DNA from 2 places in the Nocardioides panacihumi genome. Region 1 is predicted to be linked to the other one. Evidence: predicted binding sites of a transcription regulator. Region 1 holds the regulator's gene; the other holds the start of a gene.
What was found. The regulator LexA, encoded in region 1, represses DNA repair genes until DNA is damaged. The targets are predictions, from matches to a motif close to TCGAACANNTGTTCGA.
Positions count from the first base shown of each region.

Region 2: a site for LexA is predicted at 9,478-9,493, ahead of ABD205_RS17825 (HNH endonuclease signature motif containing protein). Genes of this name have one in related genera too.

Region 1 is NZ_BAAAPB010000001.1:1,849,547-1,863,804, forward strand. Features, by position in the region: gene ABD205_RS08735 (SGNH/GDSL hydrolase family protein) at 1-363, shown strand, start outside; gene ABD205_RS08740 (BCCT family transporter) at 593-2,341, opposite strand; gene ABD205_RS08745 (ATP-dependent DNA helicase) at 2,563-4,563, shown strand; gene ABD205_RS08750 (MXAN_6640 family putative metalloprotease) at 4,593-6,248, opposite strand; gene ABD205_RS08755 (phosphatase PAP2 family protein) at 6,166-7,023, opposite strand; gene lexA (transcriptional repressor LexA) at 7,228-7,983, opposite strand; gene ABD205_RS08765 (LysM peptidoglycan-binding domain-containing protein) at 8,213-8,578, shown strand; gene ABD205_RS08770 (SpoIIE family protein phosphatase) at 8,841-10,385, opposite strand; gene ABD205_RS08775 (ATP-binding protein) at 10,382-11,689, opposite strand; gene ABD205_RS08780 (ATP-binding protein) at 11,686-12,723, opposite strand; gene ABD205_RS08785 (anti-sigma regulatory factor) at 12,711-13,133, opposite strand; gene ABD205_RS08790 (STAS domain-containing protein) at 13,114-13,512, opposite strand; gene ABD205_RS08795 (STAS domain-containing protein) at 13,512-14,258, opposite strand, start outside.
Region 2 is NZ_BAAAPB010000004.1:357,660-371,917, forward strand. Features, by position in the region: gene ABD205_RS17760 (NAD-dependent epimerase/dehydratase family protein) at 1-768, opposite strand, end outside; gene ABD205_RS17765 (hypothetical protein) at 1,950-2,156, opposite strand; gene ABD205_RS17770 (hypothetical protein) at 2,533-2,694, shown strand; gene ABD205_RS17775 (PP2C family protein-serine/threonine phosphatase) at 3,453-4,574, shown strand; gene ABD205_RS17780 (hypothetical protein) at 4,765-5,067, opposite strand; gene ABD205_RS17785 (hypothetical protein) at 5,658-6,026, shown strand; gene ABD205_RS17790 (hypothetical protein) at 6,047-6,319, shown strand; gene rnhA (ribonuclease HI) at 6,334-6,813, shown strand; gene ABD205_RS17800 (DinB family protein) at 6,828-7,307, opposite strand; gene ABD205_RS17805 (truncated hemoglobin) at 7,366-7,794, shown strand; gene ABD205_RS17810 (acyl-CoA thioesterase) at 7,781-8,215, opposite strand; gene ABD205_RS17815 (TetR/AcrR family transcriptional regulator) at 8,300-8,878, shown strand; gene ABD205_RS17820 (GNAT family N-acetyltransferase) at 8,888-9,382, shown strand; gene ABD205_RS17825 (HNH endonuclease signature motif containing protein) at 9,524-10,810, shown strand; gene ABD205_RS17830 (serine hydrolase domain-containing protein) at 10,816-12,849, opposite strand; gene ABD205_RS17835 (GntR family transcriptional regulator) at 12,993-13,364, opposite strand; gene ABD205_RS17840 (hypothetical protein) at 13,361-14,194, opposite strand.

The DNA.
Region 1 (14,258 bases):
TCGTGCGGGGCCGTGTCCTACGCGACGCGCACACGGACGGCCCGCAACGCCGACCTCGTCGTCGTGGAGGGCGGCTTGAACGACTTCGACCAGCCGTACGCCGCGGTGCGGAGCGGCTTCGACCGGCTGGTCTCACGCCTGGCCGGGCACGACGTGGTCGTCGTCGGCCCCGCTCCCGCGCCGCGCCGGCTGGCGGGTGCACGGCGCGTCGACCGGTGGCTGGCGGCGCTCAGCCGGGCCGCCGGGATCGACTACGTCTCGTCGATCCGCCTGAGGCTGCCGTACCTCCCCGACCGGCTCCACCTGACCCTGGCCGGTCATCGCGAGTTCGGCGACTTCGTCGCGCGCCACCTGCCGGCCTGAGCTCGACTCGGCCGCGCCGCCGAAGGGTCACTCGCAAAGTGTCACCGTGACAGTTCGCGCGACCGGTGACACCTGCGAAGTGTCACCTGATGCGCAAACTGTCACCGTGATACGTGGCGCGGGGGCGGGGCGGGGCGGGCCGCCAGGTGCCACGCGGTCGGCAGAACTATCACGGTGACACTTCGCGCGACCGGTGACACCTGCGAAGTGTCACCCGTGCCTCAAACCGTCACGGTGACACTTGGGGAGCGGCGGCGGGCGACGGGTCGGTCGCGTCGGTCGGCTCGACCGAGAGCACGAAGTCGTCACCGTGCTCGGTCACACCGGCGATCACGGCGGCCTCGATGACCTCCTCGCCGTACTTCCGGCGCACCATCAACGGGTCCGAGCGCAGGTCCTTGACCAGGGCGACGGCGAGGCCGACCATCACGACGACGAACGGCAGGGCGGCGACGATCGTGATCGACTGCAGACCGTTGAGCGCGTCCTCACCGCCGACGAGCAGCATCACCGCGGCGACCGCGCCGGTGGCGACGCCCCAGAAGATGACCGTGCCGCGAGACGGCTCCTGGGTGCCGTGCTCGGACAGCGTCCCCATCACGATCGAGGCCGCGTCGGCGCCGGACACGAAGAAGATCGCCACCAGCACCATGACGAGCACGCTGGCGACCTTCGCCATCGGGAAGGCGTCCAGCGTGGTGAACAGCTGGGACTCGAGCGCGCCGGCGCCGGCGATGTCGGTGCCGGTCTTCTGCAGGTTCATGGCGGCGCCGCCGAGGATGCAGAACCAGATGACGCTGACCAGGCTCGGCACGAGGAGCACGCCGGTCACGAACTGGCGGATGGTGCGGCCGCGCGAGATGCGCGCGATGAACATGCCGACGAACGGCGTCCACGACAGCCACCACGCCCAGTAGAAGACCGTCCAGCTGCCCAGCCAGTCCTTGGTCTTGGTGCCCTCGGCGCCCGTGCGCGCGGCCATCATCGGCAGGTCCTGGACGTAGCTGCCGAGCGAGGTCGGCACGAGGTTGAGCATGAACACGGTCGGGCCGACCACGAACAGGAAGACCGCGAGGACGACGGCGAGCACCATGTTGATGTTCGAGAGCCACTGGATGCCCTTGGCGACCCCGGACACGGCGGAGAGCACGAACGCCACGGTCAGCACGCCGATGATGACGACGATCACGGCGTTGCCGGTCGCACCGATGCCGGACACGATCCGTAGGCCGCTGCGGATCTGCAGTGCGCCGAGGCCGAGCGATGCGGCCGATCCGAAGAGGGTCGCGAAGATCGCGAGGATGTCGATCAGCTTGCCCCAACCGCCGTTCGCGTGGCGGCCGAGCAGCGGCTCGAAGGCCGCCGAGATCAGCTGCAGGCGACCCTTGCGGTAGACGCCGTACGCGATGGCGAGACCGACCACGGCATAGATCGCCCACGGGTGCAGCGTCCAGTGGAACAGCGTGGTCGCCATCGCGTGCTGGACCGCCTGGGCCCCGTCCGCCCCTCCGGTGCCCGGGGGCGGCGTGACGAGGTGGCTGACGGGCTCGCTGACGCCGTAGAACATGAGTCCGATGCCCATGCCAGCGCTGAACATCATCGCGACCCAGGACGACGTACGGAACTCAGGCTCCTCGTCGTCGCGGCCGAGCTTGATCTCGCCGAAGCGACTGGCGGCCAGCCAGATGACGAACACGACGAAGCCGCTGGCGGTGAGCACGAAGAGCCAGCCGGCGTCGTCCATCACCAGCGACAGCGCCCTTCCGGAGGCGTCGGCGAGCGAGCCGGTGCTGACGAATCCCCACACGAGGAACGCGACGGCGAGCAGCGCGGTCACGCCGAAGACGATCTTGTCGAGGCCCTGTCGCCGCGCTCGCGGTGGTGCGGCGACGTCGAGGGCCGGGTGGGGTACGACGTCCGAGGCCGGCGTGGCCAGGGCGTCGACGAGATGGTGTGAGCGGTCCTGCTGGGTGGTCATGCACATCCGTTTCAGTCGTCCGAGTCCTGAATGGGTCGTTCACCGTTTCGAACTGACGGGTAATGACGCAAACCCGGACGTGCCCCGAACGACCACGATCCACGCCCCAGACCTCGTCTGCGCAGGTCAGCGGGGCGGCTGTGACAGTGCCCACCCCGCCATCCCGGGGCGGGTGTGGAGGCGTGGCGGGCGGTGTCCCCGCCGCCGGTTAGGGTTCGGGAGTGCCAGAAGCCCAGCCCGACCCGTCCACCGTCCGCGAGCTTCTCGCCGCCGCGGTCGAGACCTTGGGTGGGTCCGAGCGGGCAGGGCAGATCCAGATGGCCGAGGCGGTCGGACGGGCGTTCTCCGAGGAGGAGCACCTGCTGGTCCAGGCCGGCACCGGCACCGGCAAGTCGCTGGCCTACCTGGTGCCGAGCCTGCTCCACGACCAGCGGGTCGTGGTGGCGACGGCGACGCTCGCGCTGCAGCACCAGCTCGTGGAGCGCGACATCCCACGACTGGTCGACGCGGTCAAGGGCCGCGGCCTCGACACCAGCTTCGCGGTCCTCAAGGGCCGGTCCAACTACGCGTGCCTGCACCGGATCCGCGAGGGCGTCCCCGACGACCAGGGCACCCTGCAGATGGACGTGTCGATCGGCGACATGGCCACCAAGGTGCTGGAGCTGCGCGCCTGGGCCGAGAAGCAGGCCGAGGACGACGGCACCGGCGAGCGCGACTTCGCGCCGCGTCACAACGACCGCGAGTGGCGTCAGGTCAGCGTCACCCACCGCGACTGCCTGGGCGCCGCGAAGTGCCCGTTCGGGCAGGAGTGCTTCGCCGAGCGCGCCCGCGAGAAGGCGCAGCGCAGCCACGTCATCGTCACCAACCACTCGCTGCTCGCCATCGACGCGATCGAGGGCATCCCGATGATCCCCGAGTACGACGCGGTCGTGATCGACGAGGCGCACGAGCTCGTCGCCCGGGTGACCCAGGCGGCGACCGACGAGCTGGCGTCCTCCGACGTCGAGCGGGCCGCCCGCCGCAGCCGGCGCTACGTGGAGGGCGACGAGGCGGAGGAGCTGGCCGACGCCGCGGACACGCTCCGGGTCGCGATGATCGAGGCCAGCCCCGGACGGTTCGAGACGCTGCCCGCCGACCTCCACGACGCGCTGGTCCTCGTGCGTGACGCCGCCAGGTCGACCCTGTCGGCGTACCCGAAGAAGCAGGGCGGCGGCAAGGACGAGACCAGTGCCGACGCGGGGTTGCAGCAGGCTCGGGGCAGCGTCCAGGAGATCTTCCAGATCGCCGAGCGGATGGCCGCCAACACCGAGCACGACGTGCTCTGGCTGAGCGAGGCGGCCACCTTCAACGAGCAGAGCCGCGTGCCGAGCCGGCTGCACGTCGCGCCGCTTCAGGTCTGGGGCCCGATGCGCGACAAGCTGCTGACGGAGAAGACGGTCGTCTTCACCAGCGCCACGCTCAAGCTCGGCGGCGACTTCGACAGCGTCGCGGGCAGCCTCGGGCTCAAGCCGGCGGAGCGTGGCGAGGCGGAGCGCACCGAGGACGTGCTGCCCTGGCAGGGCGTCGACGTGGGGAGCCCGTTCGACTACGGCAAGCAGGGGATCCTGTACGTCGCTCGCCACCTGCCGCCCCCGGGCCGCGACGGGCTCGGCCAGGCGCAGCTCGACGAGATCGTCGAGCTCGTCGACGCGGCCGACGGCCGCGCGCTCGGGCTGTTCAGCTCGCGGCGGGCCGCCGAGGCGGCGGCCGAGGTGGTCAGGGTGCGGCTGCCGCACCTGACGACGCTCGCGCAGGGCGACGCCCAGCTCCCGGAGCTCGCGGCGCAGTTCGTCAGCGACCCGCACACGGTGCTCTTCGGCACGCTCAGCCTGTGGCAGGGGCTCGACGTGCCCGGCGACACGTGCCAGCTGGTGCTCATCGACAGGATCCCGTTCCCGAGGCCCGACGACCCGTTGATGAGCGCGCGCCAGCGTGCCGCCGACAAGGCCGGTGGCAACGGCTTCATGCAGGTCGCCGCGACCCACGCCGCGCTGCTGCTGGCGCAGGGGGCCGGCCGCCTGATCCGTACGACGACGGATCGCGGCGTCGTCGCGGTCCTCGATCCACGGTTGGCCACCGCGCGCTACGGACGGTTCCTCCAGGCGAGCCTGCCGCCGATGTGGCCGACGAGCGACCCGGCCGTCGTACGGCAGGCGCTGAAGCGGCTGTCCGGCCTCGTCTGACGCCGACTCGGCGTCAGCAGACCCCGCGGTCAGCTGACCCGCGCGCTGACCTTCTCGTTGACCTTGTTGTGGGCCGGGACGCCGGAGCAGGAGTAGGGGGTGTCGCTCCAGCAGTTGCGGTACGAGTGGTTGGCGTTGACGAGCACCAGCTCGACGTGGCCGACGGTGCGCGAGCTGAACGGCACCCGCACCGCGCCGTTGCCGTTGCGGCCGAGCCTGACCAGCTTGGTCGTGATCCGGCCGTTCTTGAAGTAGACGATCGCGGCCGCGACCGAGCCGAGCTTCTTGTTCGCCATGTCGACCGACAAGGTGAGCTTGGTCCGCTTGGACTTCAGCCGCGTCGGCACGAAGCGGGTGGTCGCCGACGCCAGGTGGTCGACCTTGTACGCCGCGGAGGCGCTGCGATGGCTCGGCTTGAGGAAGACGGTCCGCTTGGGGCGCGTCGTCGGGTAGTGGTTGGCGCGACCCTCGGAGTAGGCGGTCGCCGGGTGGCGGTTGGCCGCGGCGTACTGCGCGAAGGTCTTGTTGAAGTCGAGGTGCCTCTCACGAAGCGCGTGCGCGACCGCCTGGATCGAGTAGTAGTCCGGACCGGAGACGCTGTCGGCGTACTGCCACATGCGCAGCATGAGGGCCGGCAGGGCTCCCTTGCGGGCCGGGGCCCGCTCCGTGAGGTACTCGAAGTAGAGCCAGTCGCCGTAGTGCAGGAACCCGCCCGCGCCGTTGAAGGTGTCGAGCGACAGCCCCGGGTAACGCAGCTGGCTGCGCTGGAGGTACTGCACGTTGTCGTTGATCGAGTCGTAGAGCTGGTCCTCCGCCCACGTCGCCGTCGCCTCCATGAACCAGCGGTCCTCGAGGTAGTCGTAGGCGAACTGGGTGGCATGGAAGTACTCGTGGGCCGCCGTGACCTCCAGATCCTCCTTCGCCGTGCGGTCGGTCGGGAACTGGGAGTGCTTGAAGTCGTTGTCGAGCACGCAGAACGCCGGCAGGTCCGAGGCGCGGGAGTTCGACGGGTGGAAGACGTAGTGGCCGGTGTCGTCGACGTCGACGGTGCAGTAGCCGTACTTGCCCTCGGAGCCCACGTCGTCGAGGTAGATGTCGGTCTGCGCGCTGCCGCCGATGGACCCGTCGCCGCGCGGCTTGCGGTAGCCGGCGGAGACGTAGGTCTGCGAGACGTGCATCAGCGTCGGGTAGACCGTGTTGATCGCCCAGAGGTCGTCGGTCCCGCGGCTCGCGCTCGCGGTCGTCTTGATCCAGTGCAGGCAGATGTTGCCGGTCGGCGGGCAGTACCGGTTCGACACCGTGGCGTCGTCGGCCCACGCCGGACGCTGGAACTCCGCGTACGCCGAGTTCCGCTGCGTCGACGAGAGCGAGCCCAGCCGCAGCGACAGGTCGCGCAGCGCCAGCGTCGCGTCCTTGCCCTCGCCGGACGTGATCATCGAGCGCGACTCGGACCGCGTCATCGGGCCGAACAGGTCCTTGACCTCGGCGAGCGACGCCTGCGCGTCCTCGGGGGTCGCGGGCACGGAGAGCTGGTCGGTCGCTGCGCTCGCGCCGTCCGCGGTCGGGTCCGCGACCGCGCTCGAGTCGGCCGGCGTCGGGTCCTCAGCTGCCAGTGCCGGGCTCAGCGCTCCGAGGGAGAGGCCTGTCAGCAGCAGGAAGGACAGGGCGGAGCGGCGCAGGCGCATGTGGTCTCCGAGACGCAGGGATGGACGGACGAGTCTCGATGATAGGCGTGAACGGCGCTACCGCCACACATCCCACGAGCACGACGAGCCAACCGACGATGACGTCGAGCGTCCAGTGGTTGCCGGTCCCCACGATGACGGTCGCCGTGATGAGCGCGTGCGACCAGCCGAGCGTGCGCAGCACCCGGTTTCGGCTGACCTCGTGGATGGCGATCGCCACCCACAGCGCCCAGCCGGCGTGCAGCGACGGGAAGGCGGCGAGCTCGTTCGTGAGGTGGCCGAGGCCGCGCGGCGCCGAGGCGTCCGCACCCCACCAGCCCTGCGCCGAGTGCAGGTCGAGCACGTCGACGAAGCCGCCGAGGAACCGCGGCGGCGCGGTCGGCAGCAGGAGGTAGAGGCCGAGTGCCAGGACGGTGGCGACGACGAGCGCGCGTCGCATCGTGACGTAGTCCGAGCGGTGCCGCAGGTAGAGCCACACCAGGACGGTCAGCGTCACGATGTAGTGGGCGGTGGAGTACCAGTACGACCCGAGGAGCCCGACCACGCCGTGGTCGGCGAAGAAGTCGTTGATCGGGTGCTCCCAGTTGAGGCCGACGTACCGCTCGAAGCGGACGAGCTCCCTGGCCCGGTGCAGGGCGGGGGCGAGATCGCCGGACGCCAGCATCCGGGACGACGTGTAGAAGACGTAGAGGACCCCGATCAGCGAGATCTCCAGGAACCCGGCGTAAACGCCTGAGCGCCGCGCGTGCAGCGTCCGCAGGCGTCGCCAGTCCATCCGATCCCCCCTCGGGGCGAAGTAAGGAATCCGAGATTTTCGTCTGTCAGCGTAACCCGAGTCGTCCGTCGGTTTCTTCCCGGTTTATCGCAACCCAGGGACATTTCGGGGTGATCCCTGTGCCCGTCCTCGACCTCGTAGGGGCGGCTGACGACGATCGGCCCCGCCGGGAGGTGGCGGGGCCGATCGTCGTCAGGTGGGTCGTCAGAGGCTGCGGAGCACCGCGGTGACCTTGCCGAGGATGGTGGCGTGGGTGCCGTCGATGGGCTCGTACGCCGGGTTGTGCGGCAAGAGCCAGACCTTCCCGTCCTTCTTCTTGTAGGTCTTGACCGTCGCCTCGCCGTCGATCATCGCGGCCACGATCTCGCCGTTCTCGGCGTTGGGCTGCTGCCGGATGACGACGTAGTCGCCGCTGCAGATGGCCGCATCGATCATCGAGTCGCCGGAGACCTCGAGCAGGTAGAGCGTGCCGTCGCCGACGAGCTCCTTCGGAAGCGGGAAGACCGCCTCGGTGTGCTGCTCCGCGAGGATCGGGCCGCCCGCGGCGATCCGGCCGATGAGAGGCACGTACTGAGCCGGGGGAGCGGCGTCGCCGATGCCGGTCTCGTCGAACGATGTCTCCTCCGCGGCGCTGATCGACTTGCGCGCGGCCAGCACCTCCGGGAGGAAGACCTCGAGGGCGCGCGGCCGGTGCGGGTCGCGCTTGAGGAAGCCCTTCTCCTCGAGCACCTTCAGCTGGTGGGCGACGCTGCTCGTGCTCGTGAGACCGACGGCTGCGCCGATCTCCCGCATGCTCGGCGGATAGCCGCGCTGCTCGATGCAGTCCTTCAGGTGGGCGAGGATCCGCTGTTGGCGCGGGGTGAGTCCGGTCGCGTCGGGCGGGCCGTCCGGCAACTCGCTCACCGGGCGCCCCGACGCGCCGGCCTGCCTGCTGCCCCGGCCGGGGGTCTGGGTGCTCATGGGCCCACGGTAGACCCTGCGCGGGCCCGACTTCAAACATCTGTTCGAACCCGCGTGTCTCGAAGAAATGTTCGACGCAGCCCTTGAAATCGTTCGAACACCTGATCTAGTCTCGCTCATGTGTTCGATCGAACAGGTGATCGATCAGCGGGGCCGACGAGGACTGTCGGTGGTCGCCGATAGACATCTTCCGACGGACGAAGAAGCCCTACTTCCCCAGGAGCTGACGATGAGCACGATGATTCTGACCCCGACCCGCGTGATCCCGACCCGCGTCGCTACGCCGGCTCGTCCGGCCGCCCGACGGTCGGCCGTGCGGCTGACGCGTCGCGGACGCGCCGTGGTCTTCCTCATCGGCTTGGCGGTCGCCCTGGTCGCGGGTTTCGTGCTGGCCGCAGGCTCGACCGCGACCGAGCGTCCCGAGTCGACGACCACGATCCAGGTCGGTCCGGGGGAGACGCTGTGGGACATCGCGCAGAGCGTGGCCGTCCGCGGGCACACCGCCGACATGGTGGAGCACATCAAGGACCTCAACGGACTCTCCGGCGGCGCGCTTCAGGCCGGGCAGCAGCTCCGCGTCCCGCTCGCTCGATGAGCGCCAGCGGATCACGACCACCCGCGAGCCACGCGGGGACAACTGAATAGGTGCGACTTCTGCCGGCTGACTCGACCCCAGCCGGTGGGATCAACGGGGAGCCCTGTCATGCAGGGCCGAGGGGCGGAGCCGCTGGGAAGACGGCTCCGCCCCTCAGACCATTTCGGCGTTCGGCACTTCGGCGTTCGGCACGTCGGTGTTCGCATCGGCGATGCGACACGCGCGCGCCGCAGAGCGCGGACGGACCTCGGGCCGACCCGGGTCAGACGGTGACGTCGACGACGAGGATGGCGACGTCGTCGTCGCTGGCGCCGCCGAGCATGGCGAGCTCCTGCGCAAGGCCCTCGGTGGTGAGGTCGACGCCAGCGCGGACCGCGTCGGCCAGGCGTTCGAGCCCCTTCTCGATCAGCTCGCCGCGACGCTCCACGAGTCCGTCGGTGACCAGCACGAGACGGTCTCCGGGTCGCAGGCCGATGGTCTGTGGCTGGTGTGCGATGCCGACACCGAGCAGGGTGCCCGGCGTCTCGACGTACGACGTCTCGCCGTCGCGGCAGATCAGCAGCGGCAGGTGCCCTCCGCTGACGATCTCGAGGCTTCGGCGATCCGCGCTGACCCGGGCGATGCAGGCGGTGGCGATGAGCTCGGCGTCGTTGCGCTCGAGGAGGGTGTCCACCCGGTCGAGCACCTCGGCCGGTGTGTAGCCGTCGTATGCGTAGGCCCGCAGCGAGTAGCGCAGCTCGGCCATCACTACGGCGGCCTCGAGCGAGTGGCCCTGCACGTCGCCGATCACGAGGAGGCAGTCGTCGTGGATGTTGAAGGCGTCGAAGAAGTCGCCGCCGACCTCCGCGTGGCGCTGCGAGGCGCGGTAACGCGCCGCGATGCTGAGACCGCTCGGCTGCGGCAGCACCGCGGGCAGCAGGCTGCGCTGCAGCAGCATGGCGGTCTGGTGCTCGCGCTCGAGGGCCAGGAGGTTGTCCACCGCGACCGACGTGAGCTGGGCGAGGCGTTCCACCAGTCCTTCGACGGCCTCGGTCAGGTGCGTCCGCGGGACGGCGATGAAGCCGAGCTGCGCCCCGGCTCCGAAGACGGGCCACAGCGCCCACTCGTCGCCGGCCGCGACCGGGAGGACGTCTGACCACGGGAGGACTGCGGACCGGACCGGCGGCCGCTGGGCGGCCGCCAGGAGTGCGTCCGCCCGGTCCTCGTCGAGGACGGTGCCCGAGGTCTCGCCCCCGGCGCCAGCGGCCGCCCACAGAGCCGTCTGCTCGTGGCGGATCAGGACGGCGGTGGCCGCGTCGGTGACCTCGGCCGCAGCCCACGCCGCGGCCTCGGCGAGCCGCGGCATGGTGGTCGCGAGGTGCAGTCGTACGGCGGCCCGGTTGAGCCGGCTGGTCCGGGTCGCCAGCTCCTCGGCGTTGCGGCGCGCGCCCGACGAGCGCAGCAGCGCCCGCACGGTCGAGAGCATCTCCTCGGGCTCGATCGGGTCGACGAGGTAGGCGTCGCCACCCTGGTCGAGGCCGAGCACCCGGTCGTGCGTCTCGATCGCGATCGCCGACACGTGGATGACCGGGGTCGAGGAGGTGAGGGGGTCGCCCTTGATGGAGCGGGTGATGTCGAGTCCGCTGCCGTCGGGCAGGTGGACGTCGAGGACGGCGAGGTCGAACTGCTCGCGGCTCAGGGCGTCCATCGCCTCGGCGACGGACACGGTCTCGATGACGGTGTAGCCGGCGCGACGCAGCCAGCTGGTGAGCACGTAGCGCTTGGCCGGTGTGTCGTCGCAGACGAGGATGCGCGGAAGTGTGCTCATCCAGCGCCCTCCTTCGAGGGCAGCAGCAACGTGAAGGTGCTTCCGACGCCCGGGGTGCTCTCGACCTCGATCCTGCCACCGAGCGCCCCCGCCACCCGCTGTGCGAACGGGAGGCCCAGCCCGGTGCCCTTGGCGCTCGTGTGGAGCGGGGTGCGCACCTGGTAGAACTCCTCGAAGATCCGGGGCAGGTCCTCGGACCCGATCCCGACGCCGGAGTCGCGCACGGACACCGCGACCAGGTCGCCGCGGAGGGCGGCGCCCACCTCGACGACGCCTTCGGCGGTGAACTTGGCGGCGTTGCTGACCAGGTTGCGCAGGACGTGCCGGAGCAGGTCGACGTCGGTGGTGACGATCGGGGCCGAGTCGTCGACGACGAGGCGTACACCGGGGCGCAGCAGCGACTCCGCGGGTCCGCGAAGCTCCTGGAGCAGCGCGCCGAGGTCGACCTCGGCGGGCTCGGGGCGCAGCGCACCGGCCTCGGCGCGGGAGAGGTCGAGCAGCTCGTTGACGAGGCGCAGCAGGTCGCGGGCACTGGCCCGGATGTAGTCGACCTGCTCGAGCTGCTCCTCGGTGAGCGGCGGCCCAGCCGGGTCGGTGAGCAGTCGGGTGAGCCCGAGCACCGAGTTGGCGGGGGTGCGCAGCTCGTGGCTGATGCTGCGCAGGAAGCGGCTCTTCGCCTCGCTCGCCTCACGGAGCTGCTCGTTCTTGTCCTCGATCTCGGCGTACAGCGCGACCACACCCTGGTTGGTGCGGTCGAGCTCCGCGGAGAGCTCGGTGTAGAGCGCCATCACCCCGCGGTTGGTCTCCTCGAGCTCCTTGTTGACGACCTCGAGCTCGGACTTCTGGCGGCGCACCTCCTCGAGGGCCGTGATGAGCTCGTCGTTCTGCTCGCGGAGCTCCTCGGTCGGCGTCGAGGGGGCATGGGCCCGGAGACGGTGCTTCAGCATGCGGAGACTCTCGGCACTGAGGGTCACGGCGTGCGGCAGTCGCTTGATCAGGGTGATCCGCCCTTCGTCGGTGACCAGCTCGTCGACGAGCCGGCCGACTGGACCGACGACGGCCGACCAGTTCTGGTCGGGCGCGACGGCGAGGTCGAGAAGCAGGTCGGCACGGCCGAGCCGCACCGTGAGTCGGGCGCCGCCACGCATCACGGCCTCGCGGCCGAGCTCGGAGACGGCGGTGGCGATCCGGATCGCGTCGAGCCGCTCGAGGCCGAGCTCCTCGGCGCAGACGCGGGCGAGCTGGCGGGCGGCGAAGACGTCGTCCTCACCCGCCAGCACGAGGCTGCTGAGGGCCTCGCTCATCGGGCGGTCCGCACGGCCAGGACGCTCGCGTCGTCGCGGTGCACGGCGGCGTCGCGCAGGAGTGCGGCCGCGAGCACGCCGGGGCCGTGGCCGAGCACGCCGGGCAGGCCGGCGAGCGTCCACTTGTCGGAGACACCGTCGCTGTGGAGCACCAGTGCCAGGGCGTCGTTGAGGGCCTCCGTCTGCTCGCGCAGCCGCGGCATCCTGTGGCCGACGATGCCCGGCTGGGCGGCGAGCGTGCGTGAGCGCCCGTGCCCGACGAGCCGGGCCGACACGTTGCCGACGGAGGCATGGACCACCCGGCCGGCATCCGCCTCGATGCGTACGACGGCCACCGCCGCTCCGCGGGTGGACCCGATCGCGCGGTGGATCTCGGCGAGCAGCGCCCCCGGACCGGTCGTCGCCGACGTCAGCAGCACCTCGACCGCCCGGCCCGACGCCGCCGCAGCGAGCGGACCGTGACCGAGACCGTCGGCGAGCATCACCAGGTGGCCCTCGGGAAGCTCGCGGTACGCGACGGCGTCACCGCACGGCCCGGTGCCACCCAGCGGGCGGGTCAGTGAGGCGACCGCCGGCGCCGGGGCGGATCCGGAGTCGTCGGCGAACTGCGCCTCGGCGATGGTCCCGACGGCCGGCACCGAGTAGAGGTCGAGGCTGGTGGCGAGCCGGCGCGCTGCGCCGAGGCCGATGCCCAGGGTGCCCGAGGTCGACACCCCGTCGGTGACCAGGGCCTCGATGTCGCGGCTGCCCGGACCGGAGTCGATCGCGACGACGCGCAGGAGCGATGTCTCGCCCCGGCGTACGACGCCGATCGCCAGGTCGCCGCCGCGAGCGTGCTTGACCACGTTGCTCGCGAGCTCGCTGACGACGATCTCGATCTCACCGGTCCGGGTCTCGCTGAAGCCCAGCCGATGGGCGAGCGCGGCCGTTTGGCGACGGGCGCGCGCGACCGCCGAGACGTCGTCCAGCGTGAGCCAGAGGTCGCCCTCGGTCCCGTTCGGGGCGATCTCGCCCAGCACGGTCAGCGCTTCCATTTGACGATGCGCACCCGCGTGCCGTGGCCGGCGGAGGAGTCGACCTCGAAGTCGTCGACGAGACGCTTGGCGCCCGAAAGGCCGAGCCCGAGACCCGAGCCACTGGTCCAGCCGTCGGTCAGCGCGAGGTCCATGTCGGGGATGCCGGGGCCGTCGTCGATGAACTCGACCTCGATGCCCACGCGTCCGCTCTCGTGCCGGGTCGAGGCGCGCAGCTCGCCGCCGCCGCCGTACACGAGCGTGTTGCGGGCGAGCTCGCTGGTCGCGGTGACCAGCTTGGTCTGGTCGATCAGCGACAGCTTCGCCGCGACCGCGAGGTCGCGGACCGCTTGCCGACCGCGCACGACGTCGCCGTCGTTGACGATCGGCAGGGTGAGCGTGGCCGCTGACTCACTCGTGGGCGAGGACATCGGCTTCTGCTTCCGCGTGGCCGGAGCGGAGGGCGGTCGCCAGCAGGGCGAGGCCGCGATCCACGTCCAGCGCGGTGCGTACGCCGTCCAGGGTCAGGCCCAGCTCGACGAGCGTGATCGCCACGGCCGGCTGCATGCCGACGACGACCGTCTCGGCGTCGAGGACTCGCGAGACCGCGGCGGTGGTGGAGATCATCCGGCCGATGAAGCTGTCGACGATCTCGAGAGCGGAGATGTCGATGAGGACGCCCTTGGCGCCCGTCTCGACGATCTTGTTGCTGAGGTCGTCCTGCAGGGCCAGTGCGATCTGGTCCTGCAGGTCGATCTGGATCGAGACCAGGAGGACGTCCCCGATACGCAGGATCGGGATGCGGTCCATCAGCGTGCCTTGCCGGCTGTGGACACCACGTCCAGGCCGGAGCGCCGCATCGCGAGCAGGATCGCGTCGGCGAGGCTCGCCTTGGTGTGGATGTCACCGAACTCGATGCCCAGGGCGACGACGGTCTGGGCGATCTGCGGCCGGATGCCGGAGATGATGCACTCGGCACCCAGCAGGCGGGCGGCCTGGACGGTCTTCAGCAGGTGCTGGGCGACCTGGGTGTCGACGGCGGCGACGCCGGTGATGTCGATGATCGCGTGCTCGGAGCCCGTGTCGACGAGGGTCTGGAGCAGCGCCTCCATGACGACCTGTGTCCGCGCGGAGTCGAGCGTGCCGACGAGCGGGAGGGCGACGATGCCGTCCCACAGCTTCACCACGGGCGTCGAGAGCTCGAGGAGAGCCTCGGACTGCTCGGCGATGACCGCCTCGCGGGTGGTCGCGTAGGTCTCGAGCATGAACATGCCCAGGTCGTCGACCAGACGGGAGAGCTGCGCGAAGGCGCGGTAGCCCTTGACGTCCCCGTGCTCCTCGAGGATGTCGAGCACGGCGTCCTTGAGCGCGTAGACGCCGGTCGCGGTCTCCGTCGGGGTGAACCCCTGGCGCGCACGGGTGCGGCTGAGCTCGGTCAGCAGACTGCGCAGGTCGGCGAAGGAGCTGCTGCGGATGTCGGTCGCCTCGGCCGTGTCGGCGCGCAGGAGGCCGGTGTAGATCTCGTCGATGTCGCGTCGCAGCTCGGCGGTCGTCAT
Region 2 (14,258 bases), on a different contig from region 1:
CAGTGGAGACGGTAAGTGCAGCGGTCGGGCACCTAGCGCCTCGGCGATGGCGTCGCGGTCCAACAAGGGCTCCGTGACGAGATTGAACGCGCCGGGAGTGTGGGTCTCGAGCGCGGCGCTGATCGCGCTGGCGACGTCGTCGGCGTGCACGACCTGAAGGGTGAGCCCCCGATCGAGCGGCAGCACGGGCACGTGGCGCAGCACGGCCGCCGGGACGAGTGCCGGCAGGAAGTAGCGCAGCTGTGAGCTGCCGGCCGTCCGTTGACCGATGATCCCGGGCCGCGTCCGCGTGACGAGGACATCCGTGCGTGCCTCGAACGCGTCGAGCAGCCGTTCGGCGGCCACCTTGTGGCGGCTGTACGCCGAGGTGGGTATCCCGTCAGTCGGCCAGTCCTCATGTACGGGCTCGCTGCCCGTCCGTGGTGAGTAGGCGCCGATCGAGGACTGGTGGACCAGGTGCGGGACACCGGCCGCGGCGGACGCGTCGAGGACCCGACGTGTGCCGCCGACGCCGACGCTCTCCAGGTAGTCGGGACGATGTGTCGGCTGGAAGCCCCAGACGAGGTGCACCACGGCGTCGGAGCCCGCGAATGCCCGAGCGAGCACGTCGTGGCAGTCCGTCGACAGGTCTGCCTCCACCCACGACACCGTGTCGTCGTTCGCCGGTGGCCGACGCGCTACCCCGACGACGTCGTGCCCGTCGGCGAGCAACCGCCGGACCAGGGCGCTGCCGACGTTTCCTGTCGCGCCCGTCACCGAGACCCGCATCTCAGACTCCGTGTGCCTTCGTCATGTGTGTCGGTACCCACGAGAGCGTTGCTCGACGGTCACTCGGCCGACGTCCCCAGGAAGTCGAGGATGGCCGCCGCGACGTGGCCCGGCGCTTGTTCGGCCTGGTGGTGCCCGCTGGTGATGAGGCGATGCTCGAGGCTCCCAGCGACCCAGGGTGCCCAGATCTCCGCTGGGTCACCGTGGATGTCGAGGTCGTCGTCGGCCGACTCCAGGAGCAGCGTCGGACAGGTGATGCGAAGCCCCGCAGCGCTGTCGGCGGCATCGTGGTCAACGATTCACGGCACGAGGCAGCCGCGGCGTGCGAATGAAGCGGGATTGGCCATGACGATCGGCCCGGAGCGCAGCTGTCAGCGGTAGTCAATGCTGCCGCACAGCAAGCATTCGAAGATGCGCACTGACGCGTACTCCTCGAAGTCGACCGACGTCAACGCCCACTCATGGGTATCCGGGCTACCGCACGCGGTGGTGTCGATTGTCGCGGTCATACGAGCCGTCCCCTTCTCCGCGGTCGGAGATGCATGCGTAAGGATCCCGCCCAATGCGTACCCGCGCCGACCGCAATCGATGCTGCGGCGTCGTCGGCTTGAACCCGAACACAAACCGGACGGCTCTGTGGCTTCCCTGGCGGCTATTCGTCGCTCCTTTCTGGGGATACGAGCGTGCATGGTGAGCGTCACATCAGAGAGCCGCCGTCTACCCGGCCTCGTGGCGCCGAGTGCCAGAAGCATCCCGCTCTCACGCTTACGGCGCCCCGTGGCAGCCGAGGGCGCCATCCGCTGCAAGCGATTCCGAGACGCTGATGTTCGACAACGCGATGGGCTCGTGTCGCGGTGGGCGAGTACACGCGTCTCCGTCGAGACATAGTCCGACGCCCGGGCCCGCCGATCACGGGCCCGAGGGGGATTTGGCTCACCCCGTGACAGTGGGGCCACGGACTACGACGACAAACACGTGACAAAATTCACTGCGTGTGGCTTTGAGCCGCCTGCGGTGATGAGGCGACAGTTGCTTTCCTTTACTTTCACCTATCGGCTGCCGACAATCTCTTTGCACAGGCCGCCGACACTGACGTGGGGGGTGTCGGCGGCCGTGCCTCGGCGACCCGGTCCCGACGAGGGGGCCCAGGGACGTCGTCACCGCTGGCAAACTCGGATCGCTCAGTGACGCCGGAGGCGCTGTTCAATTCTGCCCCCCAGCCGCGAGACCTTCACCGCAAGTAGGAAGCACCCAGCGATAACGAGCACGAGCACTGCCTTCTCCGCCGCTCCGGTCGCTGGATCTCCGACGCCAATGACCAATGAGACGGTGAGCGATGCGAGGACGAGGAGCGTCGCCCACCGTGCGAGCCGCACCCAAGCGTTCATCCATCGACGGTACGCCGCGAGCGTGTTTGATAGAAGCCGTCGGTAGCTCGCCTCCTCTCGCGGTTCGCTACCCGTTCGAGTCTCGGAGCGCCCGTGGGGCGCGCGTCGGTCTCCCACTCAGTGGGAGAGTCCGGCACTAGCTTCTTCCGAGCGGGTCGAAGGTCGCCGCTGTTCCAGGGTCCGCGAGTTTCAGTCGGAGTCCGTCGACCTGACGGGCTGTCTCACTGATGCCGCCATCGCTTCGACCGCAGCGGACGCCTTCGCCGGTTCATCCGATTGAACCCGCCCGAGGACCTCGCGACAGCGGGCAGCGCGGTTGTAGCAGGGCGTGGTGGGGAACAGGCCTACTGTGGAGGAGTCACCCATCTTCGCGTCGGTGGAGCGCGACCTCGAGGTTTCATATGAGCTTCTCGCCTTTCCGGGCGGATCTCAGGATGCCGTCGATCGCGTTGCGGTATCCCCTGCCGACGGCGTTTCGGACGTGCAGGCTGCAGAGATCGTCGAGGCGGAGACGTCGATAGGCGATTCAACGACCTGAGCTGGCACGAGCCGAACCCGCCGCGTGCCAGCACCGTGTCGCCGATTGAACGATCGACAGCGCCCAAACGTCGTCAGTCACCTATCCGGTCCGGGCGAGAATCCTCGGCTTTGGAGGCACGCACACGCACCTCGCTTGTCAACGGGACGCTGCGGCCCGGGGAATCCGGGCGCATCCATCGCAGAGGAACACGCTACCTGCGGAGTCGGCTGGCCGGACGCGGATCCGTGGTGGTCGGTCTTGAGGCAGCCGGCACCCCCAAGCGCCGGCTGCCCCGTAGCCTTGGCGTCTCGGGATCGCAAAGGCTGAAGGTAAAGCTGACGGTAAGGACTGCACGACGCTGCGGCGGTCTGTGAATGGAACGGCCAGCGCAACCGCCCTCGCGCGTGCGTTTTCAGTTGGAGATGGACCAGCCTGGGCGAAAGATCCACGTTGCCGGGCGGCTCCACCCCTGCTGAGAACCAACGGAAAAGACATCTCATCTGCTCGAGCGAGACGTCCGTACTGCGCGCGATGTGTCCTGCGCTGGAGAGCCAGTCGATGCCGGGGCAGTGATGAAGTCTCGGCGAGGGAGGGGGACCTCCTGGCCACGTTAGACGTCTGAGTGTTCGACACCGTCGACAGGGCGTAGGACACTGCCAAACGGTCTTCCGCTCGGGCAGAGCGCTGAAGTCCGGCGACATGGCTTGAGCGAACCGATCTCCCACGCGGGACGCCTAGGATCAGCCGCAGCCTCGCTCGAGATTGACGGGTAGAAGATGATTACAAGCAGGACGCGAGATCCTGCGGCGCGCACCGTCACGGTTCTAGCCGTTCTGTGGCTGGCTCTTTTGACTGTCGTCGACGTCCTCCTGCCGGCCAACGTCGTCCCCGACCCTCTGTTCGCGGTCTCGCCACTCATCGCTTGCTCGGTGCTGAGGCCGCGCGCCACCGCCGCGTTCGGCGCGGCGGCCGTTGCTCTCCTAGTGGTGTCGGGCGTGTGGAACGAGACATGGAGCACCGGGCAGCAGTGGGTCCGGCTCGTCGACGTTGTCCTGATCAGCTTGGTTGCCGTCTGGATCTCTGACGTCCGGATGCGTCGCGAACAGCACACACAGCGCATTGTCGCGATCGCAGAAACCGCGCAGCGCGTCATCCTGCCGACGATCCCCACCTCCGTCGACACGCTCGTGACCGCGACCCGCTACGTCTCGGCGGCCCAGGACGCCGTCGTTGGCGGCGACCTCTACGACTACTCCCACACTCCGAGACACACCCGATTCATCGTCGGCGACGTCCGCGGCAGCGGCCTGCCAGCGGTCGAAGAGGCCGCCCGCACCATCCGGGCCTTCCGGCAAGCTGCTGCGGCCGATCAGCCCTTGACCGAGGTCGCTGCCGAGATGGACGCCTACATGAACCAGTTCTTACGCGAGGGCGAGTTCGTGACTGCGCTGCTGATCGATCTGACCGACCGGGAGACGATCACCATCGTCAGCTGCGGCCACCCGCCCCCTCTGCTCGTTCGGCTGGACAAGAGCGCTACCTTCCTCGAATCACCGCCCTCGATGCCGCTCGGCCTGAGCCGACTATTCACGGAAAGTCCCCGTCCGGAGACGGCCACGTTCACGTGGCAGCCCGGTGACCGGCTGCTGCTTTACACCGACGGACTCAGCGAAGCTCGCGACACGGCACGACAGTTCCTGCCGCTACTCGACCTAGCGCCCCATCTCCAGACCGGAACCCTGGAGACGGCGCTCGATGACTTGCTCCTCCGGGTGCGTTCCCACATCCCGGACGGCGCGATGCGCGATGACCTCGCCGTCGTCCTACTGGAACAGCCACCAATCGAAGAGCACACCGCATACTCGGTTAGCAACGCCACAGCTGCGCCACCTCGGTGAGCTGCACATCTCGGTGTCGAAGGAAGCCGTGTCATCCCTGCCACTCGAGGGACACGGCGCGTGAGGACATCCTCGACCCAGAGTGCCCGTGAATGAAGATGACTTGGCTTCTCCTCCGGTCGAGGCCGGACGGACGACTCCGGCGCGCTCCCACCCCGGTTGCATGTCGCAATGACCCGGCCCTCGGCGACTAGGCAGGTCCTACTCGGTTCGCCTTCGGGCCGACAGCGACCTCGCCGCCGGCGACGACGTCACCGCTCGTCACTCCCGGCCGCCTCACCGATCGCGACCCGGACCGCAGCCGCCGAGGAAGTCGACGCCGGGGGATCGTGATCATCGCGCCGCTGGCGTTCGCCGAGAACTTCGGCGTGAAGGGCACCGTCGCTGCGGCCTCGCTCACCTGCGGCGACCCCACCACCAGCAGGGTGGCCACTCCGAGCAGGAGTGCGAGTAGCGAGATCCGGCGCCGCGGACGTCGCGGCGCGCGATGCATTCTGCGCTCCCTCATTTGCGGCGCCCTGTTCGTGCCCTTCCACTGCTGATGCCATTCCCGCTCGTCGGCAGACATCCGGTAACTTGGGAGTGCATCGGCGCGCGGCGAACTGGGCGTCCGAGATCGGCAAGCCGATGTGGATCCGCGAGGGCCGTGAGGGTGCGGCGCATGCCGGAGCGCGGTAGGGGACCGAACTCCGGGAGGTGCCGGTCGCGCCCGGCTCATCAGTCCGCAAATAGTCCGCAACAAGTTCTGCGGGGACCGTTTTCGTCCGTCGGTAGCCAAAAACACCAAAGCACTGTTTCTGCAGGTCAAATGGTACTTATGGGCGCTTCTCGACGACGACCGTCGCCGTCCAATAACCGGCGGAGTCGTTCCGCTTCAACGTCTGAGTCCGTTGTGAAGCCCGGGGTGACCCTAGGGTCACTCCGACTCCTGGTTCCTCTCGGTCGGAGCACTCGAGACGTGACACCCAACAAATTGGGGCTACATCTGAGAGACACCGACCCGCTTCAGCCATGACGCGCGATCGCAACAGTTCTTGCCGCGCGACCTGGCGTACGGTCACGCATCGTGAGGAGCGCTCAGAGATGAACGTCGCGCGCAAGCTTCAGATTCGGCCGGCGATGACGGTGGTGGTGCTCGGCCGCCCGAGCGGTGTCGACCTGGAGATCCCGTCGGAATGCCTGGTCGTGAGCGACCCGGCCGATGCGGCGACGGCGGATGCGGTCGTGGCGTTCGTCGTACGTGCCGAGGACCTGGACACGATCGCCGCGCCGGCGTTGGAGGCGGCCCGCGACGACCGGCTCGCCTGGATCCTCTATCCCAAGAACCGTCAGCTCGGCACCGACGTCAACCGCGACATCCTCGCCGCGCTGGCTGCCGAGCGGGGGGCCCATCCGGTGCGCCAGATCGCGATCGACGCGGTCTGGTCGGCGTTGCGGTTCAGGCCGGCCTGAGCCCTCAGTAGGGTCTGGCCGTGAGCGGTTACTGGTTCAAGCGCAAGCGGTACGGCTGGGGCTGGACACCCGTCACCTGGCAGGGCTGGACGATCGTCGTCGGGCTGGTGGTGGTCGTGGTCGTCGCCGCGATCGGACTCGGCGAGGACCCGAGCCCGGGTGCCCTGGCGGCGTACTTCGTCGTCGTCACCCTCGCCGTGGTGGCCGTCATCCTGCTCTCGATCGCCAAGGGCCCGCGGCCGCGGTGGCGCTGGGGGCGGTCGTCGGAAGACGACCCGACCGAGGATCTCTGACTACCATGCGGGCCATGCCCAGTCCTGAGCGTGCCGATCTCGACGAGCGGCTCGTCACCATCCACACCGACGGCGGGTGCAAGCCCAACCCGGGGCCGGGCGGCTGGGGCGCGGTGCTGCGGTACGGCGACCACCTGCTCGAGATGTTCGGCGGTGAGGCCGAGGCAACGACGAACAACCGGATGGAGCTCACTGCGCCGATCGCAGCGCTCGAGGCCCTGACCAGGCCCGTCCAGGTGCACCTCTACACCGACAGCTCCTACGTCCGTAACGGCATCACGTCCTGGCTGGCGAGCTGGAAGCGCAACGGCTGGAAGACGGCCGGTAAGCAGCCGGTGAAGAACGTCGACCTCTGGCAGCGGCTCGAGCAGGCGTGCGAGCGCCACGAGGTCCAGTGGTTCTGGGTCAAGGGGCACGCAGGCGTGCCCGACAACGAGCTCGCCGACCAGCTGGCGACCCGCGGCCTGCGCGAGGCGATGGGCCCCAGCGCCTGACCGGTGCCGGCGCGTCAGGCGTCGCCGCGCCCGGCGACGATCTGCTCGACCAGGATGTCGCCGTGGCCGGCGTGCCGGGCCAGCTCCTGGATCATGTGCGCGTAGATGAAGCGGAGCGAGACCGGCCCGTGGTGCCAGGGGTACTCGTCGTCCAGCCCGTGGGTCGCGGCGATCCGGCGGGAGCCTTCGCAGGCGGCGGCGTACGCCTCGCGCACCGACGCGACCGTGTCCGAGGGGTCGAGCACGAAGCTCTCGTCGACCGTGTCGGGGATGCCGACCTCGCCCCGCGGCACGCCGGCGACCCGGGAGTGGAACCACACCTTCTCGACGAACGTCGCGTGCTTGACCAGGCCGAGGGGGGTCGTCAGCGACGGCACGAGCCGGCGCCGCGCCTCGTCGTCGTCGAGGTCGTCGAGCAGCCCCGCGATCTCCGTGCGCTGGACGTCGAGCATCCCCTCGAGCAGCTCGCGCTCGCCGGCCAGGTGCAGAGTCATGGGCGAAACGTTAGAGCGCCCTGGGATCGCACCGCCGCTCGGGGAGCATGATGAGCTCGTGACGCTCTATGAGCGCGTCGGAGGGTTCGACGCGATCCTGGCGCTCTGCCGACGCTGGCACGAGCTCTGCTCGGCCGACCCTTTGGCGGGGCACCCGTTCGAGCACATCACCCTGCCTCACCACGACGAGCGGCTGGCCGCCTACCTCGCGGAGGCGCTGGGTGGGCCGCCGCTCTACACGGCCGGCTACGGCGACGAGTCCTTCATGCAGCGCCTGCACGCCGGCAACGGGGACCATCCGGACCTCTACGAGGCATGCCTGGCTCTGTTCGACCGGGCGCTCCTCGACGTCGGGATCGCGAAGCCTGCCGCGGGGGAGGTCTCGGCGTACTTCCGCGCTGCCACCGCCGCGATGGCGGCCTACCACGACAGCATCGACCAGGTGCCGGACGACCTCCCGATGAACCGCGTGGTCAGCGACGGGTGACGCCCTCGCCCAACAGGGGCGTCGCGATCTCCCACATCTCCTCGGTCAGTGGGGCCGGCCGCAGGGTGAGCGGGTCGAGGTTGACCAGGGTGCGGGTGCCCTCCGCGTGCGCGACCGAGCCGTCCGTCGACACGATCCGGAAGGCGTAGGTCACGCTGGTCCGCCCCGCCCGCGCGATCCAGAAGTGCACGTCGACGTCGCCCACCGCGGTGATCGGCAGGTGGTAGGTGAGCGAGAGCTCGCGGATCACCTGCACCGACGTCGTGGGATCGAGGCGCCAGCCGGCCTCGGCCCAGTAGTCGATCACCGCGTGGTCGAAGAGGAGCGCGTAGCGCGCATGGTGCAGCATGCCGAAGCCGTCGAGGTCGTCGAGGTAGACGCGGCGTCGACGGACCACTCCGTCGAAGGTGGTCACTGTCATGGTTCCTCCTAGGCAATACGTCCGATCGGTCGTGAACATTTCCAGAGCCTAGTATGCGACCGATCGGTCGTCTACTGTGTTTCCATGAACGACGGCAGACGCGCACGCGGCGACCTGACCCGGCGTACGGCGGCCCGGCGGGCGGCCATGGTCGCGACCGTCTCGGGGCTCGACGCGATCACTGTCGGCGGGCTCGCCGCCGACACAGGCCTGAGCAAGAGCGGGATCCTCACCGTCTTCCCCAACCGCGAGGCGATCCAGCTCGCGGCCGTCGCCGAGGCGCGGCGGATCTACGTCGAGACCGTCATCCGGCCGGCCTGGGGTCTGCCTGCGGGGCGGGAGCGCCTGCGCGGCCTCCTGGACAGCTGGGTCGACTACGTCCGCGCCGAGACGTTCCCGGGCGGGTGCTTCCTGACCACGTCGTCGGTGGAGTTCGGCCATCGCGACGGCGCGGTCGCGGACGCCGTACGTGCCCTCAAACGCGAGTGGCTCGACCTCCTGGAGGGCGAGCTGCGCACGGCCGGGGCCGACGACCCCGAGGAGGACGCGTTCCGGATCGACGCCTTCCTGACGGCCGCCGTCACCCGGCTGCAGCTGCTCGGCGACGACTCGTGCCTCGATCGCGCGCGACGGCTGGCCGAGGGCGTCATCTCCGGCCACTAGGTTCTCGGCATGCCCGTGCGCCTGCGCCCCGTGACCGAGACTGACCTGCCCGCGCTCGACGGTGCGGAGTCACCGTACGAGAACTTCGGCCCGCGGGCTCCGCGATCCGCCGCCCATGACCCGTCGCTGAACGCGGACCTCGGCGGGCTGGCCGTGGTCGACGACAGCGGCGCCCTGCTCGGGAACGTGAGCTGGGTGTGGCAGCGATGGGGCCCGAACGCGCAGTCTCGCAACCCGATGATCGGCATCTGGCTCACCTCGGCCGCGCGGGGGAGGGGCGCCGGGACGGAGGCGCAGCGCCAGCTCGTCGACCTCTTCTTCCTGCACACGGCCGTCAACCGCATCGAGGCGCACACCGACGTCGAGAATCTCGCCGAGCAGCGCGCCCTGGAGAAGGTGGGCTTCCAGCGGGAGGGGGTGATTCGCGGCGCGCAGTGGCGCGAGGGTGCCTACCGCGACGGCTACCTCTACTCGATCCTGCGTGCCGAGTCGGGCGCACGCTGACGGGCGCGCTGGTCGCGACCAGGCCGGTCGTCGTGAACATCGCCGCCTGAACTGCCTTCTTCCACAGGTGTCGGGACTCCGCTTGTGCGCAGTATTCGAACGTGTATACGATCTGACATCACCGCACGATCGGAGCCGCCCATGACCGCAGCAGACGCCGAGCCGCCCCGTCGGCCTGCCGCGACGCGGCGGCACGTGATGCACCGGTTCCTCGGCCGGCTGCACGAAGTGTTCGAGGAGGTGTCGACGGACACCGCATGGGCGTTGACGCCGGAAGAGCTGGCCGAGTGCCTGTGCGAGGCGTACGCGGCCCAGGGCCGGCTCGCCGCGTTGACGCTGGGTCTGGTGGCCCAGGCCGACCGCTCCGGCCTCCCCGCGTATGACGGCGAGGTGAGCTTGGTGGCGTGGCTGCGGGATCGGGTCCGGCTCGCCCCTGCCGAGGCCAAGCGGCAGATCCGCCTCGCTTCCCGGCTCGAGCACCACGACGTCACCCGGCGGGCGCTGGGATCGGGGGCGTTCCCGGTCGCGTCCGCTGCGGTGATCATGCAGGCGCTGGACGCGCTGCCGGCCGACGTCGATCCGACGGTGATCGAGGAGGCCGAGGCCTATCTGGCCGGGGAGGCCCACGCCCACGACTCCCAGGCGCTGCGGCGTCTGGCGGCGCACCTGCACGAGGTGATCGACCCCGATGGCGCCGATCAGCGGCTTGCCGAGCAGCTGGCGAGAGCCGAGGCCGAGGCTGCCCGCCAGTGCTTCCTGCAGCTGCGGCACGACGAAGGGACCGCGACCAGTGAGGGCACCTTCCGGATCCCGCTGCTGCAGGGCGTGAAGCTGCAACGGATGCTCGAAAGCCTGACCAACCCCGGCCGGCCCGACCCCATCGAGTCGGTCGACCCGGAGACCGGGGTGCAGGTCTCGGCTGAGGAGCGCCGCGGGCGCGCGTTCCTCGAGCTGATCGACCGGATCCCGACCAAGAAGCTGCCCGAGCTCGGCGGCAGTGATCCGACCGTCGTGGTCACCATGGAGCTCGGCACCCTGCTCGGCGGCCCGCAGGCCGCGCAGCTGGACACCCGGCACGCGATCAGCCCCGGACTTGCCCGCAGGCTGGCGGCCCAGGCCGGTGTGATCCCCGCGGTTCTGGGCTCCAGCAGCGAGGTGCTGGACCTGGGCCGCCAAGTTCGCTTCCACCGGCCGAAGCAACGGCTCGCCATGGCGGTCACCCAGGGTGGCACCTGCGCCGTCCACACCTGCACCCGCTCAGCGGTCGGGGCGGACGCCCACCACCTCATCCCGTGGCACGAGGGCGGCCCCACGAACACGGCAGACGGGGTGCTCATCTGCCCCCGCCACCACACCTTCGCCGACCACCCCGACCACCAAGTGATCCGACTCCGACCCGGCCGCATCCAGATCCACCGAAGGTGCTGAGCCGGTCAGGTGAGCCCCCACCCGACCAGCTGCCAGGCGACCAGCTGGGAGGTCACGGCCACGGCGGCGGCGCTCAACGCAATGTACGAGACCAGGGCCGCGCTCGGCCACCAGTGCCGCACCCAGCCTGCGGCGGTGAGCGCTGCCGTGCAACCCGCCAGCACGGCCAGGGCAAGCGGTAGGTGCAGCAGCAGGCGCGCGGCCAGTGGGAGTTCGAGCCAGCCGAGGAACCCGGAATCGACCAGGCCGGGCGCCCACATGATCAGCGCCGCGTTCCCGAGAACGAGCACGGCGGTCAGGACGGCCGCGGTCGCGGCGACCCGGCGCCAACCGCGCGGCCCCGAGGAGCGCTGGTACGACGGGCGCCGCGCGCGCCGACGTCCCGACCTGATCGCCGCGGCAACCAGCCACGCCACGGACGCCAGGGTCGCGATCCCGAGAACGACCCACTGCCACGCCGCCGGGCCATCCGCGACACCGACGAGTCGGAACCCCCGCCATCGCGGATCGCTGCCGCTGAGGTCGAGCGTCTCCCCGTTGTCGGCGAGGAAGACGCCCCTCGAGACCTCCACCAGGCGGTGCCGCACGGGTGAGTCGGTCTCGTCGACCTCCTGGGTCTCGAAGAATGGGATCCCGTTGTCGAGGAGGAACCTCTCCGGTGGCTCGAAGGGGTTGAGCACGTTCCAGTCCGGTGCCCGGTAGGCACCGCTGTAGCCGGCCCACCGGGCGGCCTGGTCCGCCGTCGGCGGCATCGCGGCGCCGCCCACGAGGTCGGCCATGTCCGCCGGCAACCGTAGCCACTGCGGCTCGGTGACCGGCGGGCGCGACGGGAGCGCGGCCAACCGGTCGTGGTAGACGCCCGGCTCCGCCACCAGGTCGTCGAGGATCGACAGCGGCAGGTTCACCTGCAGCTCGTGGTCGTCGGAGTTGGTCAGCATGCCCACCCCGAGCCCCAGCTGGGGCGCCCACCACAGGTCGGACATGAAGCCGGTTCCCCCGCCGGCGTGGTTGAAGAGTGCCGGCCGCTGGGCCCACAGGTTCCAGCGGGTACGGGACACGCCGAGCGCGTAGCCCGCCTGCTCGCCGGCGAACGGCGCAGGGATGGTACGCATCTCCCTCATCGAGTCCTGGCCCAGGACGGCACGGCCGTCGAGGGTGCCCTCACCGAGCTGGAAGCGCAGGAAGCGGGCCAGGTCGTCAGCACTCGAGTAGAGGCCGCCGGCGGCGGTCGCCGGCTCGTAGATAGGCGGATCCGCGTAGTACTTGACGTGCGGGACGGCACGGTTGTCGTCGGCCCGGATCGCTGCCCGGTCGAACGTGCTGCGGTCCATGCCCAGCGGGCCGAGCAGGGAGTCGTGCATCAGGTCTGCGAACGGCTTGCCCTCGACGCGCTCGAGGATGTAGCCGGCGAGGTCGATCCCGAGGTTCGAGTAGGCGAACCCGGAGCCGACCGGGAAGCGGAGCCAGGTGTCGGAGATGCTGCGGACGTGCTCGTCGAAGGTCCCGGGGTCCAGCTCGTTGCTGTTGCCGACCGGTGCCTCATGGGTGAGGCCGGCGGTGTGGCTCAGCAGCATCCGGAGCGTGATCCTGCGCTCGGGATGCGCCTCGAAGGCCGAGTGCACGGTGAAGTCGGGCAGGTACGTCGTGATCGGCTCATCGAGATCCAGTCGGCCAGCCTGGACCGCCTGCATCACTGCCGTGGCGGTGAACAGCTTCGACATGGACTGCACGCTGAAGATCGTGTCTGGCGTGACCGGGTCGCCGTGGTCGTCCCGGTTGCCGAAGCCCTCGGTCCACAACACCCGGTGGCGGTCGACGACCGCGATGGCCAGGCCCGGAACGTGCTGCTCGGCCATCAGCTCGGGGATCCGCTGGCGGTACGTCGCGATCATGGTCGCCACCACGTCATCCCCCGACGCGGCCGCCGGCGCGGCAGCCGATGCCGCACCGACCGGAAGGAGTGGCGCGGCGAGTGCGAGGGCGAACGCGATCACCCCGAGGCGGCGATAGCGCAGGCACGACGTTCCGGAGACCGCCATGCCTTCAGTCTCAACGGGCGGAGTCAAGGTCCGTAGAGGCCAAAGCCCCGTCCGCACGGGCCAGCCGTCCCTGCCCCGGCGGCAGGGCGATCAGTCCTTCCGCGCTGTTCGTCGCAGTCTTGCCGGGCGCGAGGTCGCGCCTTTCAGCGGAGTTGGCGATCCAGGGCCACGACGATCTCCTCATCGGTGAAGCCCAAACCCCGGGCACGGGTCACCAGCTCCGCCACCATGCCGCCGAGCAGTTGCCGGCGGTCCCTGGTGGGCACTCGTCCGCCCGAAGCAACACGGGTGCCGCCGCCACGACGCGAGGTGAGCAATCCTTCTTGCTCGAGCTCGCGATAGGTGCGCGCAACCGTGCCGACGGCCACGCCCAGGTCGCCGGCGAGCTGGCGCAGTGGCGGAAGCCGGTCGTCCGGCCTCAGCTGACCCGCCGCGATGAGGTCGGCAAGCTGGCGGCGAAGTTGCTCGTACGGCGGGGTCGGGTCCCCGGGGTCGAGGGACAGGACGAGGGTCACGCTGCCGCCGCAGGCCGTGTGAGCGAGGCCCGACCGAGCCCACCGGGCGTGACGATCCGGCCGATGGACCAGCCAAGCAGGAGCAGGGCTACCGGCACGCTCGCCAGGAGCACCGAACCGACGGGGGCCATCCAGGCGTCTTGGCAATCCATCCGGTGAAGCGCCGCTCCCGCGAAGAATGCGACGCCCGCGTGGCTGGCAGCCACAGCCGCTCCCGCCGCAGCCACCACCCTGGTCGCGGATCGGCGGCGCAGGACGTCGTCGCCCATGTCGTCGGGTGCGAAACCGCGTGGCCGACGAACGACCGTCATCAACGCAGCAGCCGTGAGCACGCCGATGACCCCGAGCAGCGCGATCAGTGGGACCGAGTAGAAGCTGCCCGGATAAGGAGACGCGGCGCTGCCGATGTCGCCGCACTGGGCTGCAACACGTCGTCCGGCGCGTCCCACGTCATCGGTGGAAGCAGTGGCCGTCGTCAGCGCCAGTGTCGCAAGATGCAGCGCGGTCATCGCGGCGACCGCGGTGGCGAGTGCCTGTGGCACGTAGTCGGCCACACGTCGCGGAGCCAACGATGCGCTCCTGGGGCCGGTCGGCCGCGGCGGTCGCACGACGGTCTCCCCGAGTCCGACGCCGGCGACGACGAACAAGCCCAGAACGGTGGGGACCAACATCGTGCCCCGGCCCAGGTCGAGGCCGTCCTGGATCAGCCATGCCGCGATGCCGCCGATGACGAGGGCGGCAAGCCAGGTGGCCCGAACCGACGTCCACTCGCGGCGCGTGTCGACTCGTTCGCGGGTCAAGGACAGTGCTGTGATCGCGAGAACAGCCAACACCAGCGGCCCGCCGACGAGGACGAGCAGAACGACAAGAGACATCGGACCCTCGGGTTATTTG